4 regions of the Shigella sp. FC1967 genome follow, and region 2 is predicted to be linked to each of the others. Evidence: predicted binding sites of a transcription regulator. Region 2 holds the regulator's gene; each other region holds the start of a gene.
The links. Region 2 encodes CRP, which controls carbon source genes, mostly activating them, when cyclic AMP is high. Its sites were predicted from a motif close to ATGTGANNNNNNTCACAT; they were not measured.

Region 1 (4,833 bases), on a different contig from region 2:
ACATTAAAATAAGAGTGAAGGGCTGCTGTTGCTTCATAATCACCGTAAGATTCTAATTCAACCTCACAAGTTGCGCCTAATTTAAAACGAGCAATAACCGTAAAGGGATGTGGCCAATATTTTTGTGTTTGTTGGCTCTCTTTTAATGTCATGGTGATGAGAACACTATCATCTTGTTCGGTATGGGCACTAAATTCCCAAGGAAGAATTCGCGCAAATCCATGACTTGGTGTACCCGCAGAAGCAAACCAAGGCCAGCAAATAGGAATACCGCCACGAATGGCAACACCAGGAGTAAAGAGAGAGGCTTCGCTTACCCAAAAGACAGGATGCTCTTGTGCGGGTTGCCAAGCAATTAAGTGTGCGCCCTGAAGGCTGATAGCAGCACGTACTTTAGGATGCGAAATAACAAGGATAGGAAGTTCGCCTAATTGCCGACGACTTAAGTAAGGTGATATTTGTTCAATAATCGGCAAAGAAAAAATTTTCTCATTCATTATCTATAACCTTATGTCACTGACTATTTTAATACAATAAACTGACTGGCTAGAAAATAAAAGAGCCACCGAAAAGGTGGCTCTAAAAGAAATCGTGACTTTCTAAACTCTAATTATTTAGAGATATGAGAAATCAGATCCAGAACTTTGTTTGAATAACCAACTTCGTTATCGTACCAAGAAACTAATTTAACAAAGTTGTCATTCAGCGCGATACCTGCTTTAGCATCGAATACTGAAGTTAATACTTCACCGTTGAAGTCAGTTGAAACAACTGCATCTTCAGTGTAACCCAGAACGCCTTTCAGTTCGCCTTCAGCAGCTTCTTTGATTGCTTCACAGATTTGAGCATAAGTTGCTGGTTTTTCCAGACGTGCAGTTAAGTCAACAACAGAAACGTTAGGAGTAGGAACACGGAAAGACATACCAGTCAGTTTGCCGTTCAGTTCAGGAATAACTTTACCTACTGCTTTAGCAGCACCCGTTGATGAAGGGATGATGTTTTGAGAAGCACCACGACCACCACGCCAGTCTTTCATTGAAGGACCATCAACAGTACGTTGAGTTGCAGTTGTTGCGTGAACAGTTGTCATCAGACCTTCAACGATACCGAATTTGTCGTTGATAACTTTTGCTAAAGGCGCTAAGCAGTTAGTTGTACAAGATGCGTTAGAAACGATATCTTGACCTGCATATGATTTGTGGTTTACACCCATAACGAACATAGGTGTGCTGTCTTTTGAAGGACCAGTCAGAACAACTTTTTTCGCACCAGCTTGGATGTGTTTACGAGCAGTTTCATCAGTTAAGAACAGACCAGTTGCTTCAGCAACAACATCAACACCAATTTCGTTCCATTTCAGGTTTGCTGGATCTCTTTCTGATGTTACGCGGATGGTTTTACCATTAACAACGAGGTGGCCATCTTTTACTTCAACAGTACCGTTGAAACGACCATGAGTTGAATCGTATTTCAGCATGTATGCCATGTATTCTGCGTCTAACAGATCGTTAATACCTACGATTTCGATATCTGAACGTTCTTGAGCAGCACGGAAAACGATGCGGCCGATACGACCAAAACCATTAATACCTACTTTGATAGTCATATGTATTCCACCAGCTTTAATTTAGTGAATTAAAAAGTTGATTCTAAAGTTACCAAAACCGCGCCAATCGTCAAGCGGAATCGTGTCAATAATTGCAAAAAATCAATTAAAAAAACACTTTTCGCTTAAAGATTGGTCGTTTTAGCTAAATGTTACGCTGTGTATTATCGGGATCAATACCGATAAATGAAGTTACCTTTGCTCCGTTATGTGAAATTCATCACATTTCAAAAACTAAAGATTACTCTTGATGATTTTAGACTATATTTTTCAGATTTGTTGTTAAATCTTTGTTATTATTCACTGTTGTTTTAAAAAGCATTTTACTGGGCAAGAGGTCGATATGGCAGATAATGAAAAGAAAGTGAATATTTCAAGTAATAACAATCACATTGATTTATCAACACTCAATGAAATGCAACGTTATGTGACTCAACAGCAAGGTACAGAACCTCCGTTTAGTGGTAAATTATTACACAATCGTCAAACAGGGATTTATCACTGCTTATGTTGTTCTGCGCCTCTGTTTTATTCAGAGACGAAATTTGATGCGGGATGTGGTTGGCCCAGCTTTTATCAACCCGTTAGTGATAATGCAATTCGCTATATTGATGATTTTTCTCATAATATGAAAAGAACTGAAATACGTTGCCAGCAATGTGATGCACATTTAGGCCATGTTTTTAATGATGGCCCCGCCCCAACAGGAGAGCGTTATTGTGTTAATTCAGCCTCTCTTTCATTTACGAATAGTGAAACAGGCGAAAAACAAGTTGGTTAATTTCGTTAAATTAACAAAATAACAACAAAAGAAAAAACGATTCAGCCATTTCAAGTGATTATTTAGCTTATGGAGCAATCAATGGAAGTTAATGAACTTATTTCGATGGTAACCCCTGAGATTTACCAGCGTATTTCAACAGCGGTTGAACTAGGTAAATGGCCTGATGGCGTTGCATTGACTGATGAGCAAAAAGAGCATTGTATGCAGATTGTTTTATTATGGCAGGCGAAAAATAACCACACACCTGAACATATGACAGTAGGAACGAATGGGCAAATTACCATGAAGAGTAAACAAGAATTAAAAGCTCAGTTTCAATCTGAACGTTTGGCAACGTTAACGCCAATGGATGATGACTAAAAAGTGTGTTGAATGGATAAAATAGAGATAAAAGGGGATGTTTATTAACCAGGTTGGTTAAAAATAGCCCCTTTCTCATTTTATTAAGATAAAGAAAATAACGAACCTATTGATTGTTACGATTAAGCCAATGTGCTGAATCAATTAATGTCGCGCCCTTTGCCTGCATCTCTTCCAATGCTTTTTCGCTATCGCCTTCTTGAATATTGACGCCACGACAACCGTCTGTAATGACTGAGACTTGATACCCTAATAACAGCGCATCTAGCACTGTAAATTTGACACAGTAATCCGTAGCAATTCCTAAAATATAAAGATGTTTTATATTTAGCGTGTGCAAAAGTGTGTGCAAGCCTGTTTGATATTCATGGTCGTTATCAAAAAAAGCACTATAACTATCAATAAGACGGTTTTGCCCTTTATAAATAATGTGATTAATCTGGGCTTGGTTTAATTCAGGATGAAATGCAGCACCATAAGAATTTTGTACGCAATGAACGGGCCACCAAACCTGTGGTAATCCATTAAGGGTGCCAATTTCTCCCACCACAGTGCCTGAATTTTCAGCAAAACTAAGATGATCGGCTGGATGCCAATCTAAACTGGCGATAATCGGGTTTTTAGATTGATTGAAAGTATGAATAAGTTGGTTGGCGGTTTGTATCACTTTATCGCTTTCATTAACAGCTAATGCACCACCTGTACAAAAATCATTTTGTATATCAACTAATAACAGTGCCGCGTTTTTCACCTATTTTACCTTTTGATTAAACTTAGTTGTTATCGTCTAATGTCATTTCACCGCGTAGGTTTTGTTGCATTAGTTGGCAGATTTCAGTGTAATGATATTGTTGACTAAGAAGATAATGCAGTTTAGTTAATGTTGCTTCAAATGTCATATCAAAGCCACTGATCACACCCACTTCCGCTAATGCTTGACCTGTTGCATAACCTTCCATATTGACTCGACCAGAAATACATTGTGTAAGGTTGATAACAACAATACCCCGCTCTGTTGCTTCACGTAGGGTAGAAAGTAGAGCAGGGTGTGAGGGGGCATTACCGACACCATAAGAGCGCAATATTAAGGCTTTCACAGGTTGCATCAGGATATTTTTAACGACTTCATCTGAAAGCCCTGGATAAATGGTGATCACACCGATAGGTTGAGGCGTAATATTATGTGCAATAAATTCCCCATTTCCTTTAGGAAAGGAATTAATTTTAAATTGTTTAATATTAATGCCAGCTTCTAATAATGGTGCGCTATTTGGTGACGCAAAGGCATTAAAGCCATCCGCATGTGCTTTTACTGTACGGTTTCCACGATACAGTGTGTTATTGAAAAACAGAGCCACTTCATTAATTGGATGATGTGCGGCGAGATAAAGTGCATTTAATAGGTTTGTTTGTCCATCAGACCGTAAGGCTTCCAAAGGAATTTGAGAGCCAGTCACGATAATCGGTTTGCTAAGGTTTTCAAACATAAAAGAGAGTGCTGATGCGGTAAATGCCATGGTATCAGTGCCATGAAGAATAACAAACCCATCATAATTGTGATAATTTTCATTAATATCATCTGCGATAGATTGCCAATCTTCGGGGGTGATATTTGAAGAATCAATTAAAGGAAGGTGCTCTTTAATTGTAAAATCAGGCATCTCCTCACGGTGAAATTCTGGCATTTTAGCTAATTGGCGTTGTAAATGTCCTGATACCGGGATATAGCCATGTTCAGAATGTTGCATACCAATAGTACCGCCAGTATAAACAACGTAGATTGATTTCTTTTGCATCAGACAAAGCACTCTTATTAAGCTGTGAGAAATACCTGATTATAGGGAGTTTGCAGAATAAAAAAGGAAAGGATGCTAAAAAAAAGAAAAATAGAGAATAACTAATATCTGCTTTAAATCATTGTGTTAAAAATAGCATGAAGACAAACAAACAAAAATTTTCATCAGAATATCATTCTATAAAAAGTCAGAAAAAAGAAGAGGAATACACCTGTTCCTGATGAGCAGGTGTATGAATAGACAAGATTATTGAATATCGCCACAAGATAAACAATACGCATAGCGAT
Region 2 (4,833 bases):
TATCAGCTTATTGACGATAAAATCCATCAAAAAACTACGCCAGTTTGACGATCTTATTACATCTAAAATTCACGGATTTAAAGATGCGTTAGATTATTATCGCCAATGCAGTGCATTACCTTTATTAAATAAAATAAAGAAAACTACACTTATCATTCATGCTAAAGATGATCCATTTATGTCTGCGGATGTTATTCCTGATGTTAAAACACTCCCAAACAACATTGAATATCAACTTACAGAGTTTGGCGGCCATGTAGGGTTTGTTGGTGGGAAACTCTCTAAACCCGTGATGTGGCTAGAAAGTCGTATCCCTGATTGGTTAGCAACTTATTTGGAGAAAGCAAAATGATAATACCTTGGAACGAGCTTTCAACAGAAACACTAGACAATCTTATTGAAAGTTTCGTTTTACGAGAAGGTACTGATTATGGTATCCAAGAGAAAACGCTTGAACAAAAAGTCGCCGACGTAAAAAAACAACTTAAATCTGGTGAGGCCGTGTTAGTTTGGTCTGAACTTCATGAGAGCGTCAATATTATGCCTGCATCGCAGTTTCGCTCTGGTTAGTTATTCAAAGCCAGCGATGTATCGCCATCAATAAGGGCCAACCTTATTTAGCAAAAGGATAACCTATGTCAATCAAGCATCCGATCATCGCAGTAACGGGCTCAAGTGGTGCCGGAACGACCACAACAAGCCAAGCTTTTCGTAAAATATTCCAACAACTCAATGCAAATGCTGCATTGATTGATGGAGATAGCTTCCATCGCTATACTCGCCCTGAAATGGATATGGCGATAAGAAAAGCGAGAGAACAAGGTAGACATATCAGCTATTTTGGCCCTGAAGCAAATGATTTTAACTTACTGAGTAAGACCTTAAGTCAATATAGTGATACAGGACAAGGTCAATCTCGCAAGTATTTACACTCTTATGATGAAGCAACACCCTACAACCAATTACCAGGAACATTTACACCTTGGGAGCCATTAGCCAATAATACGGATGTTCTTTTTTATGAAGGATTACACGGCGGCGTTGTTACCAACGAACATAATGTAGCTCAACATGTTGATCTATTAGTCGGTGTTGTTCCTATCGTAAACCTAGAGTGGATACAAAAGCTTATACGAGACACCACAGAAAGAGGACACTCACAAGAGGCGGTAAGAGATTCGGTTGTACGCTCAATGGATGATTATATTAGTTACATTATTCCTCAATTCTCACGCACACACATTAACTTCCAACGAGTTCCAACGGTCGACACTTCAAATCCTTTTTCAGCCAAAGCAATCCCGACTCTTGATGAAAGCTTTATCGTTATTCGTTTTCGAGGCTTAACCGATATAGATTTTCCCTATTTACTTGCAATGTTGCATGGCTCATTTATGTCAACAATAAACACTATTGTTGTACCGGGCGGGAAATTAGGATTAGCGATGGAATTAATTATGGCACCATTAGTCAAAAAATTATTAAATGGTGAAAAGATAAGTTAACCAAAATAGAATTTATCTCTCTAAAAATAATATCCCATTTATTAAGGGATATTATTTTTTAAATTTAAACTTTATTTTAAAATATCAAAATTAGTCAGCATTCTTTATTTCAAATGAATGTGTAATATTAGCTGCTTTTCCTAGCATTAAAGAAACAGAACAATATTTTTCTGCGGATAATTGAACTGCTCGTTCTACAATTTTATCCGTTAATTCTTTACCTGAAACAATAAAATGCAAATTGATATCAGTAAATAAAACGAGGGGCTTCTTCACGTCGCTCTGATGTTAATTTTACTTCACAATCAGTCACTTGATGACGACCCTTACGTAAAATACTGACAACATCAATAGCACTACATCCACCTGCAGCCATTAATACCATTTCCATTGGACTTGGAGCTTTATCACCCGAATTTCCATCCATCATAATTTGATGGCCAGATGAAGATTCGCCGACAAAAGATAAATCTTCAACCCACTTAACTCGTGCTTCCATTTATTTTCCCCTAAAAGATGACATAGACTAAAAGAGTACATTCTCATAATTCAACTAGCAATTAGCAAATAGGTTTATTATGCTGACTGCGTAAAACGAGACTTAATGCACTAATTGTGTTAAAAACAATATCTGCTTGATGATAGTGGTTAAGATCAATGCATTATTTTCTCATTTATTATAATCTACTCCATATTAACTTACCGTCTTCTCAGGAAGTTAATAGGTAAAGCTAGGATTTTTAAGCATGCTGTCTCAAAAAGGAACCTATCCGTTTTGAAAGGCTGCATTTAACGTACAGAGGATAACGCGAATGGTTCTCGGCAAGCCGCAAACAGACCCGACTCTTGAATGGTTTTTGTCACACTGCCATATTCACAAATATCCATCCAAGAGCACGCTGATCCACCAAGGTGAGAAAGCGGAAACACTTTATTATATTGTTAAAGGTTCCGTGGCTGTTCTTATTAAAGATGAAGAAGGAAAAGAAATGATCCTCTCCTACCTAAATCAGGGGGATTTCATCGGTGAACTTGGATTATTTGAAGAAGATCAAGAACGTAGTGCATGGGTTAGAGCAAAAACAGCCTGTGAAGTAGCAGAAATTTCCTATAAAAAATTCCGCCAATTAATTCAGGTTAACCCTGATATTCTGATGCGCCTGTCTGCTCAAATGGCGAATAGATTACAAACGACATCAGAAAAAGTAGGCAACCTTGCTTTCCTTGATGTAACAGGTCGTATTGCACAAACTTTATTAAACTTAGCAAAACAGCCTGACGCAATGACACATCCTGATGGCATGCAAATTAAAATTACACGTCAGGAGATTGGTCAAATCGTTGGTTGTTCACGCGAAACAGTAGGCCGTATTCTGAAAATGTTGGAAGATCAAAACTTGATCTCCGCACACGGTAAAACTATCGTCGTTTACGGGACTCGCTAAGTATCCCCACTCGAATAAATAATAGCCATAAAAGTGCTATTGGTATACTTGTTGTATAAACCCCATCCTCGTTGATGGGGTTTTTAGTCAATACTACCCTCTTACAAATTCCGCAATAGCCGCTTTTAATGCCACCATTCCTTCTTGTAGCTCTTCTTGGGTAATAATTAACGATGGCGTAAAACGCATCACATCGGCTCCTGCGTTTAACATCATTAAACCATGTTTGGTAGCAAGAGCCAGTAACTCTTTGGCTTTACCTTTATATTGTGGTGCCAATTGCGCACCAATCAATAAACCTTGCCCACGGATTTGCGAAAAGACATTGTACGTTTGATTAATGTCCATCAGTTCATCTACAATCCATTGATAGCGCTTTTCTACCCCCGCAAGTACCTCAGGTGTATTAATCAAATCAAATGCAGCATTGCCCACAGCACAAGCTAATGGATTTCCCCCATAAGTTGTACCATGAGTCCCTACGCCCATAGCAGAAGCTATCTCATGTGTCGTTAACATCGCGCTTAGTGGAAAACCACTTCCTAGCGCTTTTGCAGTTGTAATAATATCGGGTGTCACATCATAGTTCATATAGGCGAAAAGCTTGCCTGTACGCCCCATACCTGTTTGTACTTCATCAAGAACAAGCAGGGCTTGATGCTTATCGCACAACTCACGTAGCCCTTCCATAAACTCAGGTGTTGCTGCCGTTACCCCCCCCCTCACCTTGAATTGGCTCTAAAATGACAGCGCAAGTGTGATCGTCTATTACCGCTTTAACCGCATCCAAGTCATTAAAAGGAACATGCACGATATCTGCTGGCTTAGGACCAAAACCATCTGCATATTTAGGTTGCCCACCCACAGAGACTGTAAACAGCGTTCTGCCATGGAATGCATGGTGAAAAGCAATAATTTTCGTTTTATAAGGACTATGGCGAGTAATGGCATAATGGCGAGCCAATTTAAATGCTGCCTCGTTCGCTTCTGCGCCTGAATTGGCAAAAAAGACACGTTCTGCAAATGTATTATCGATTAATTTTTGTGCTAAACGTAATGCAGGTTCATTAGTAAAAATATTACTAACATGCCAAAGTTGTTCACTTTGTTCTTTTAAGGCTTGATTAAGAGCAGGATGAGCATGACCCAATGCTAAAACAGCAATACCACCAGCAAAATCAATATATGATTTTCCCTGCTGATCCCAAACACGGCTCCCCATCCCTTTGACAGGAATAAATTCTGCGGGTGAATAAATTGGCAACATTACCTGATCGTAAGTTGCCCTGTTGATGCTTTGCTTTGTCATGATCCCACCTGATCGTTATTCACATTCAATATGAAAATATAATCACTAAATATGAATAAAAAATCAAATGTGGTTTTGTATAAAAAAGCGTTATTTCGCTATTTAAATGCTATCCATTTAATATTTAAGGAAATTATTTAATAGCTCATGTCCCTGTTCACTTAAAATACTTTCTGGATGGAACTGAACCCCTTCAATTGGCAATGTACGATGACGAATTCCCATAATTTCATCAACATTTCCATCATGTTGACTCCATGCCGTCACTTCAAAAGGGACTGGTAATGTTGTCGCATCAATCACTAAGGAGTGGTAACGCGTCACACTTAAGGGTCGATTAAGTCCCTTAAAAACACCTTGTTGATTATGATGTATTAATGAATTTTTACCATGCATGACTTCTCGTGCTCTGATAACCGATGCACCAAAAGCTTGCCCTATCGCTTGATGTCCAAGACAAACGCCAAGAATAGGAATTTCACCAGCAAACCGCTGTATAGCCTCAAGAGAGATCCCTGCTTCATTAGGAGTACAAGGTCCTGGCGAGATAACAAGATGTGCTGGCATCATCTTT
Region 3 (4,833 bases), on a different contig from region 2:
CTAACATTACGACCAGAAGGATCATCATCACTTGCAACTAAAGGACGCACACCAGCATAGGCACGTAAAATTCGAGTTTGAGCCAGTTTTGGCGCTAACATTGAACCTTCACGGATAAGAATATCGACTTCTTCAGGGGTAACATACATATTGTCGATTTCATCATAAGGTACGCGAGTTGATGTTGTACCAATCAATGAAATAGTATCGCCAGGTACTAAAATATCAGCATCAGCTGGTTTACGACAGCGGTTGATCACCATATTGTTAATACGATGACCCAAAATCAACAACGCCCCTTTGGCTGGGAACATACGCACTTTTAACTCGCCATACTCAGCGATTTTTTGTCCCCAAATCCCCCCCGCATTTGCAACTATTTGTGCGCGAATTTCATACAAATTTTTCGTTTGATGGTCGTAAACTTTCACGCCTTTAACACGATCGCCTTCACGAATAAGCCCAACGACTTCATGATAAGTCAGTACTTGAGCGCCATGTTCACGGGCATCTAACATATTTGCAGCAGTTAAGCGGAAAGGATCGACAGTACCATCTGGTACTTTAACTGCGCCGATCAAATTCGGATTAACAGATGGCTCTAAGCGAATAGCTTCTTCGGGTGAAATCGCTTGAGCATCAATACCTGCAGCTTGGCAAGATTGAATAAAGGTCTGTTGAAACTCTAAAGAATCTTCAGGAAGAGTAATAAAAAGGCCATCCGTTTTTTCGACACAATGACGAGCGACCCGTTTTAAAATCATGTTTTCTTCAATACATTCACGCGCTGACTCTGGATCTGTTACTGCATAACGCGCACCACTGTGTAACAATCCATGATTTCGACCGGTTGCACCGGTTGCAATATCATGTCTTTCTAGCAGGACACAACGTAATCCACGGCGTGCACAGTCTCTTGCCATGCCTGCACCGGTTGCTCCCCCGCCAATAATAATGACATCAGTTTCTGTCACTGGTGAACCGCTCATCATAGAGATGCCCTCTCACATTACATTCAGCAAACGCTTAATTATTCTTTAGCGTTAATTATAGTGTATAAGATACACAAAAAATGTGGTTAATGTTTGATAATGAGCAAAAACGAAAGAGAAACGCTCACGAGTGAAAAATTAAAACCACATATGTGATACCAATCACAAATTATTTAACAAAAAGTATTTGATAAAGTTAACATATCACTCAAAATTGCACATCTTGAAAAATTATTCGACAACTGAGTAATACCTCACAGTAAATTTGATTGTATAAGTTTACTATTAAGTTCGTTAAAGAAAGTTTTTTGATAACTTCATTGTTCGTTTTGTCATTATTTAATATCAACATATTAAAATAAAGCCATCGGAGGCTAATATGTTAAGTCTGTTTAGACCTGCGCCACATAAAGCGCGTTTGCCAAAAGAGCAGATAGATCCTGTCTATCGTCGTCTGCGTTGGCAGATCTTTATGGGGATTTTCTTCGGTTACGCTGCTTATTATTTAGTAAGAAAAAACTTTGCGTTAGCAATGCCTTATCTTGTAGAAGAAGGGTTTTCTAAAGGTGACCTCGGTTTCGCTTTATCAGGGATCTCGATTGCTTATGGTTTCTCTAAGTTTATCATGGGCTCATTCTCTGACCGTGCTAACCCTCGTTATTTCTTACCAGCAGGTCTTATTTTAGCGTCCTTAGTGATGCTATTTATGGGCTTTGTGCCATGGGCAACTTCGAGCATTATGATAATGTTCGTTCTGTTGTTCCTTTGTGGTTGGTTCCAAGGCATGGGTTGGCCTCCTTGTGGACGTACCATGGTGCACTGGTGGTCACAGAAAGAACGTGGCGGTATCGTTTCTATCTGGAACTGTGCGCATAACGTCGGTGGTGGTTTACCTCCATTACTATTCTTATTAGGTATGGCATGGTTTAACGACTGGAAAGCAGCGTTATATATGCCAGCATTTGCAGCAATTTTAGTTGCAATGATTGCATTCGCATTAATGCGCGATACCCCGCAATCTTGTGGTCTTCCACCGATTGAAGAGTACAAAAACGACTACCCACCTGATTATAAAGAAACAGACGAGCAAGAACTGACTGCAAAAGAAATCTTTATGAAGTATGTGTTCCCTAACAAACTTCTGTGGATGATTGCAATCGCGAACGTGTTCGTTTACTTACTGCGCTACGGCGTGCTGGACTGGTCACCAACTTATCTGCGTGAAGTAAAAGACTTCGCGATGGATAAATCATCATGGGCTTACTTCTTATACGAATACGCGGGTATTCCAGGCACACTGTTATGTGGTTGGATGTCAGATAAAGTGTTTAAAGGTAACCGTGGTGCGACTGGCGTGTTCTTCATGACCTTGGTAACAATCGCAACTATCGTATTCTGGATGAACCCAGCGGGTAACCCGAATATTGATATGGCGTGTATGTTAATTATCGGTTTCTTAATCTACGGTCCTGTTATGTTGATTGGTCTGCATGCGCTTGAGCTTGCACCGAAAAAAGCAGCAGGTACAGCGGCAGGCTTTACGGGTCTATTCGGCTACTTAGGGGGCTCTGTTGCAGCAAGTGCTATCGTAGGTTACACAGTTGACTACTTCGGCTGGGATGGTGGCTTTATGGTCATGATCGGCGGTAGTGCGCTGTCTGTTGTATTATTACTTATCGTGATGGTTTCAGAAACCAAACACAAACGTGAAATGCTTCAGAAATATGAATAATCGCTAACTGATTATTTATGAAATTGATTAAATCTCATCTCTAAAAACGAAGCCACATCATTTCTTTTGATGTGGCTTTTTTATTGCCAACTGTACATAACTTTATTGTACGTAGAATTAAAATGGAGCAGCTTTATGAGTACATCTTTTAAAATAAAACCGTTAGTTGCAGGCGTTCTTTTAACTCTATCTTTAAGTGCAATCGCACAAGCGGCAAGTGATAAGGTCGTTATCGCTCACCGTGGTGCAAGTGGTTATTTGCCTGAACATACACTTCCTGCCAAAGCGTTAGCGTATGCCCAAGGTGCAGATTATCTTGAACAAGACTTAGTGATGACCAAAGACAACGAACTCGTTGTTTTACATGATCACTATCTTGATCGTGTAACAGATGTGGCTGAGCGTTATCCTAATAGAGCAAGAAAAGATGGTCGTTATTACGCTATCGACTTTACGCTTGAAGAAATTAAAGGGCTGAAATTTACTGAAGGCTTTGACATTGTTGACGGTAAAAAAGTCCAAAGTTATCCAAACCGTTTCCCTATGGGCAAATCGGATTTCCGTGTACATACTTTCCAAGAAGAAATTGAATTTATCCAAGGTCTAAACAAATCAACAGGCCAAGATATTGGTATTTACCCTGAAATTAAAGCACCTTGGTTCCATGAGCAAGAAGGTAAAGACATTACTACCAAAGTGCTAGAAGTACTTAAACAATATGGTTATACAAAAAAAACTGACAATGTTTATCTGCAATCCTTCGATGCTAACGACCTAAAACGCATCAAAACAGAATTGATGCCCAAAATGGGTATGGATCTAAAACTTGTTCAGTTAATAGCTTATACCGACTGGAATGAGACTTATGAGAAACAACCTGATGGTACATGGACAAACTACAGCTATGAGTGGATGTTTAAGCCAGGTGCAATGAAAGAAATTGCGACTTATGCTGATGCTATCGGCCCTGATTATCATATGTTAGTTGAGACAGATTCAACGCCAGAAAAAATCACCTTAACCGGTATGGCTGCCGATGCTCATGCGAATAAACTGGCCATTCATCCGTTTACTGTCCGTATTGATAAACTGCCTAAATACGCAAAAGATGGTGATCAGCTTTATGACATCATTTATAACCAAGCGGGTGCTGAAGGTGTCTTTACAGACTTCCCTGATTTAGGCGTTAAATTCTTACAAAAACAAGCTAAATAACTCATCGTTTTTTATTTACGCTTAAATAATTCAAGGTGCAGCTAGGCGACAAATGAATGAGATGCTAGGAGCATACAGAAGTATGTGACTAGTACGAATGAATGTAGTCAACAACGCTGCAACTTGCAGTCTAACAAGTAGATATTCTAGATAATTCAATGTGTAGCTATTAGAGTATAGCCAGTAGATACTCTAAATAATTCAAGATGCAGCTAGGCGACAAATGAATGAGATGCTAGGAGCATACAGAAGTATGTGACTAGTACGAATGAATGTAGTCAACAACGCTGCAACTTGAAGTATGACGAGTATCCTCGATAATTGCGCCCTTTCTGATTGTATATTCCTTCATCTTCCTCTAATTTACTCTAATAATTTAATTAAAAATTATAATTACTTTTTAATTTAGCTATCACTATTTATAAAATATTTAGAGGAAGGGATTACTATGGCAATAATAGCTATTATTTTACTTGTTAGTATTGTTATTTTTATCGGTTGGGGGATCTCAATTTACAACCTTCTTATTACGACTCGTAATCAAGTCAATAATCAGTTTGCGAATATTGATGTTATTTTGAAACAAAGAGCTGACCAAATTCCTCAATTAATGGCAGTCGTTCGAAAAGCCATGGAACACGAAAAAAGTGTATTTATTGCATTAAGTGACGCAAGACAACGCTATTTTAAAGCACAAAGTATTAATGAAAAAATCAGTGCAGCAAATGAGATGAATACAGCACTACGAGGCATGATTGCCCTTGCTGAAAATTATCCGACATTAATTTCAGGTGAACAATTAGCGCTACTTCAAACAGGTATTAGTGATGTAGAAAATAAAATAGCTCAACGTCGTGAAGGGTTTAATGATGCAACGACTAACTACAACACCGC
Region 4 (4,833 bases), on a different contig from region 2:
GGAATTTACCTGTTGATTCTTCTGCTGCTTTACCTAGGCCTAAGCGGCAAAGATTAGGTAAATGAAGAGGTCCTTTACGACCATCTCTATCTGCTTTACCTTCAGCAAACGCTTGTGCGATATGCCCTAAAGTGTCTGAACCTTGGTCACCGAATTTCTCCGCATCACCAGCAGCACCGATACCGAAGGAATCTAATACCATGATATGTACACGTTTCATAATTCTCTCTCCTGTGTCATTCTCCGTAGACTACGGATATGTCACTTATAAATCATAATTGAGTTCTTATTCGCTGATTTGGCGGTACACCATTGGGGAAGCTTCGCGTTTGCTATCACCAATTACCATCGCTTTACGGACTTCAGCCGCAGCTTCTTGCCATGATTTTTCACTGTTAGCATGGATCATTGCTAAAGGTGTGTCTGTATTGATCTCAGCACCAAGCGCTACGATATCGCTTAAGCCCACACTGTAATCAATAGCATCTGTTGCTTTACGACGACCACCACCTAATGTCACAACTGACATACCTAATGCACGCGTATCCATTTCTGTGATGAATCCTGTTTTCTCAGCGAATACAGGTTTACTTAATACCGCAGTTGGCAGGTATTTATTGTAGTTTTCAACAAAATCAGTTGGGCCTTTCTGTGCAGCAACCATACGACCAAAGACTTCTGCTGCTTTGCCGTTATCCAACACATCTTGTAGTTTTTGAAGGGCTTGTTGACGATCTTCCGCTAAGCGGCCTGATACTAACATTTCAACACACAGCGCCATAGTGACTTCAAATAGACGTGGATTACGATATTCACCTGTTAAAAATTGAACAGCTTCACGAACTTCAACCGCATTACCTGCACTAGAAGCTAATACTTCATTCATATCCGTTAATAGTGCAGTTGTTTGACAACCAGCGCCATTTGCTACTTGAACAATTGACTCAGCCAGCTCTTCAGATTTTTGATAAGTCGGCATAAAGGCACCCGAGCCAACTTTAACGTCCATCACTAATGCATCTAAGCCTTCAGCTAATTTTTTACCTAAAATAGACGCGGTGATAAGTGGGATTGAATCAACTGTAGCAGTAATATCACGGGTAGCATAAAAGCGTTTGTCAGCAGGTGCTAATGAATTAGTTTGTCCGATAATGGCAACGCCAACATTACGAATAATGTCGCGGAATTTTTCATCATCAGGGAAAATATCAAAGCCTGGAATTGCTTCAAGTTTATCTAATGTTCCCCCTGTGTGACCTAATCCACGACCCGAGATCATAGGAACATAACCACCACAAGCCGCAACCATTGGCCCTAACATCAGTGAAGTGACATCACCCACACCACCAGTAGAGTGTTTATCAACAATTGGGCCATTTAAATTTAGGCTTTTCCAATTCAGCACTGTACCGGAATCACGCATCGCTAATGTCAAAGCAACACGCTCTGGCATTGTCATGTCGTGGAAATAAATAGTCATTGCTAATGCAGCAATTTGACCTTCAGAAACAGTATTATCTCTGACGCCATTAATGAAAAAACGAATTTCTTCCTCAGTTAAAGGATGACCATCACGCTTTTTACGAATAATTTCTTGGGCAAGAAACACTGCAACCTCCTGGTTTTATAGCATTGGTAACGCCCACAATAATGAAAAGTGGGCGTCTTTCACGAATGGATTAGTAACCACTAGACGATTTTTGTTCGCCATGACCTAATGTGGCTAATAAATTACCTAACAAGCTTGACGCACCAAAGCGGAAGTGACGGGCATCAACCCAGTTGTCACCCATAATGCGCTTAGCTAATGCAAGGTATTGAGCTGCTTCTTCCGCGGTACGTACACCACCCGCTGGTTTGAAGCCAACCTCTTTGCCAACACCCATATCGTGGATCACTTGGATCATTAACTCAGCGCTTTCCAGAGTTGCATTTACAGGGACTTTACCTGTGGAAGTTTTAATAAAATCAGCACCTGCTTTGATTGAAATTTCAGATGCTTTGCGGATAAGCGCGGGATCTTTCAGCTCACCCGTTTCAATAATGACTTTCAGTAAAGAACCTGCTTCTGCACAAGCTTCTTTACATGCTTTAACGATATCAAAACCAATTTGCTCATTACCTGCCATAAATGCACGGTAAGGGAAAACTACGTCAACCTCATCTGCGCCATAAGCTAATGCCGCGTTAGTTTCGGCTAATGCGATATCTAAATCATCATTACCATGAGGGAAGTTAGTTACGGTTGCGATACGAACGTCTGGAGTACCCTGCTCGCGTAACACTTTACGTGCTAACGGAATAAAACGTGGGTAGATACAAATAGCGGCTGTATTGCCTTCTGGGCTTTTAGCCTGATGACATAATGCAGTCACTTTTGCATCAGTGTCATCATCATTTAATGTTGTTAAATCCATCAAAGACAGCGCAAGACGCGCTGCAGCGGTTAAATCTGTCATAAAACTCTCCAACGATGTTTCTCAAGCCCTTTTGGGCGTACGCTTAAGGTTAGCGATTAAATTTGTTGGCGAGCGGACTTGGTTCCTTGAAGATGTTGTTGTAACTTGCACTACAACGACAGCTGAGCTCCCTCTCACCGCACTATGCTCACTTCGGCGACCCGTCATTGAGCCTTCGCCATTCCATGAAGTTTCAGCACATCTTATTTGAACACGCTAAGGAACAATTAGATGTGCTTTACGTCACACTAATTAAATGTAACTTGCAAGCAATGACATAAAAATGTGATAAAAATCACAATTTGGTCATTTTCTGGTTTAATGTTACTCGAATAGCGTTTCTAAGTCGTCTTTATAACGTAAAAAAGTGTGATAAATATGAAATGATATCACTATTGACTCTATTCAATACAAATTGTGAAATTTCTTACACAATAAAAGTAGTTAACATTACAGCAGAAAACAAACAGAAAAGAGCAGACAGGTAAAATACCTATCTGCTCTTTATAATCAAAATCAATTATGCAGCAACAACAGCCATTGCGGTTAATGCAAAGAAGAAACCTGCGATTGTTGCACTCATTAAGTTAGAAAGCGTACCCGCTAGCACCGCTTTCATTCCTAAACGCGCCACATCTTTACGACGGTTTGGTGCCATTCCACCTAAACCACCTAGCAATACAGCAACAGAAGAGAGGTTAGCAAAACCACACAGTGCAAAGGAGATGATTATCTTCGTTTGCTCTGATAGTACCATTAGCCCTGAACCCGCAACAATTGCGTCTTCTTTTAGGTATTTACTAAATTCAGAGTAAGCATAGAATTCATTGATAACAATTTTTTGTCCAATAAATGAACCTGCGATGTCGCTTCACTCCAAGGTACGCCAATAAGGAAAGCAATTGGTGCAAAGATCCAACCTAACACTAACTCTAATGAGAAGTTTTCATAGCCAAACCAGCCACCAATTCCACCAAGAATACCATTAACTAATGCAATCAATGCAACGAAAGCAAGTAGCATGGCACCAACGTTAAGGGCAAGCTGTAAACCTGAAGAGGCACCCGCAGCCGCAGCATCGATAATATTGGCAGGTTTTTCTTCATCCGCCATTTTATCAAGGGCATCTTTTTGATCATCTGGCGTTTCTGTTTCAGGGATCAACAATTTAGCAAAGAGTAACCCCCCCGGAGCAGCCATAAAAGAGGCAGTGATCAGATACTCTAATGGCACGCCCATACTTGCATATCCAGCAAGAACAGAACCCGCAACAGAAGCAAGACCACCACACATAACAGCAAAGAGTTCTGAGGTTGTCATTCTTGCAATATAAGGACGAACAACAAGCGGTGCTTCGGTTTGTCCAACAAAAATATTTGCCGTTGCAGACATAGATTCTGTTCGTGATGTACCAAGTACTTTTTGTAAGCCACCACCGAGAATTTTAATGACTATTTGCATAATGCCAAGGTAATACAGCACGGCAATGAGTGAAGAGAAGAATACGATAACAGGTAGTACGCGTAGGGCGAATACAAACCCTCCCCCGCCAAACAATTCGAACATTTTATCTGATACTAGGCCTGCAAATAGGAAGCTCATCCCATTATTGCCATAATCAATAACATTCTTAACACCATCAGAAATCGCAAGAAGCACCTCGCGACCACCGTCGGAATAAAGAACAAATGCACCTAAGCCAATCTGAATAAGGAATGCGCCACCAACTGTACGTAGTCTAATTGCACGTCGATTGCTGGAAAACAGAATGGCTATCAAGATTAATGTTGCCATTCCGACCAAGCTCATAATGAGTTGCATTGAAGGATCCCTGTTCACATAAAAATTTAATGGATTATCAATAATGCCCTTGCCAGAGCTTATTGACTCTTTTTTGCCGGATAATTATACCTAGTCTGAGAAAAGAACCCTCAATATCCATCACAAATAGAGTCTGAAAAAAGTAACACAAAAGTCACAAATGAGAAGTTGATCACACAAATAAGAAAGAAAGCGCATTTGTTGGATAGGCTAATTAGAAAAAAGACGCTTGGGATGAATAAACCGTATTTTCAATCTTAAATCGAGAGAATAAACGAACACCCTATTCATATTAATAAGATTAAAATAAGGGGTTTTTCATCTTTAGGTGAATCCCATTTTGATTCAATCACTAAGTAATAGTGTTGACTAGGTAATAGTGTTGAGCCCAAATAATTGTAGGCTATTAAGATAGAGTTGCTCTGCTATCGCCTCAGGTGATCCTTGACGTAGCTCACAGAGTTGGGAAAAAATGTTCTGAATTCGTTCAGGGCGATTAGGTTTACCTTGAAAACCATTCACTGGCATATCAGGTGCATCTGTTTCTAATAAT

Region 1: a site for CRP is predicted at 1,815-1,832, ahead of msrB (peptide-methionine (R)-S-oxide reductase MsrB). Genes of this name have one in related genera too.
Region 3: a site for CRP is predicted at 1,143-1,160, ahead of glpT (glycerol-3-phosphate transporter). Genes of this name have one in related genera too.
Region 4: a site for CRP is predicted at 2,691-2,708, ahead of deoC (deoxyribose-phosphate aldolase). Genes of this name have one in related genera too.

The regions. Positions count from the first base shown of each region.
Region 1 is NZ_MIIZ01001253.1:6,528-11,360, forward strand. It holds gene BHE89_RS20795 (D-hexose-6-phosphate mutarotase) at 1-497, opposite strand, end outside; gene gapA (glyceraldehyde-3-phosphate dehydrogenase) at 611-1,606, opposite strand; gene msrB (peptide-methionine (R)-S-oxide reductase MsrB) at 1,950-2,387, shown strand; gene BHE89_RS20810 (YeaC family protein) at 2,469-2,750, shown strand; gene pncA (bifunctional nicotinamidase/pyrazinamidase) at 2,857-3,501, opposite strand; gene ansA (asparaginase) at 3,524-4,546, opposite strand; gene sppA (signal peptide peptidase SppA) at 4,793-4,833, opposite strand, start outside.
Region 2 is NZ_MIIZ01001054.1:24,214-29,046, reverse strand. It holds gene BHE89_RS18250 (hydrolase) at 1-352, shown strand, start outside; gene BHE89_RS18245 (YheU family protein) at 349-570, shown strand; gene BHE89_RS18240 (phosphoribulokinase) at 636-1,505, shown strand; partial or broken gene BHE89_RS18235 (OsmC family protein) at 1,596-2,004, opposite strand; gene crp (cAMP-activated global transcriptional regulator CRP) at 2,318-2,950, shown strand; partial or broken gene argD (bifunctional acetylornithine/succinyldiaminopimelate transaminase) at 3,044-4,259, opposite strand; gene BHE89_RS18220 (aminodeoxychorismate synthase component II) at 4,377-4,833, opposite strand, start outside.
Region 3 is NZ_MIIZ01001031.1:3,569-8,401, reverse strand. It holds gene glpA (anaerobic glycerol-3-phosphate dehydrogenase subunit A) at 1-992, opposite strand, end outside; gene glpT (glycerol-3-phosphate transporter) at 1,372-2,724, shown strand; gene glpQ (glycerophosphodiester phosphodiesterase) at 2,860-3,939, shown strand; gene BHE89_RS17790 (LemA family protein) at 4,388-4,833, shown strand, end outside.
Region 4 is NZ_MIIZ01000244.1:2,761-7,593, forward strand. It holds gene deoB (phosphopentomutase) at 1-220, opposite strand, end outside; gene deoA (thymidine phosphorylase) at 287-1,609, opposite strand; gene deoC (deoxyribose-phosphate aldolase) at 1,680-2,459, opposite strand; partial or broken gene BHE89_RS02290 (NupC/NupG family nucleoside CNT transporter) at 2,980-4,280, opposite strand; partial or broken gene BHE89_RS02295 (TatD family hydrolase) at 4,650-4,833, opposite strand, start outside.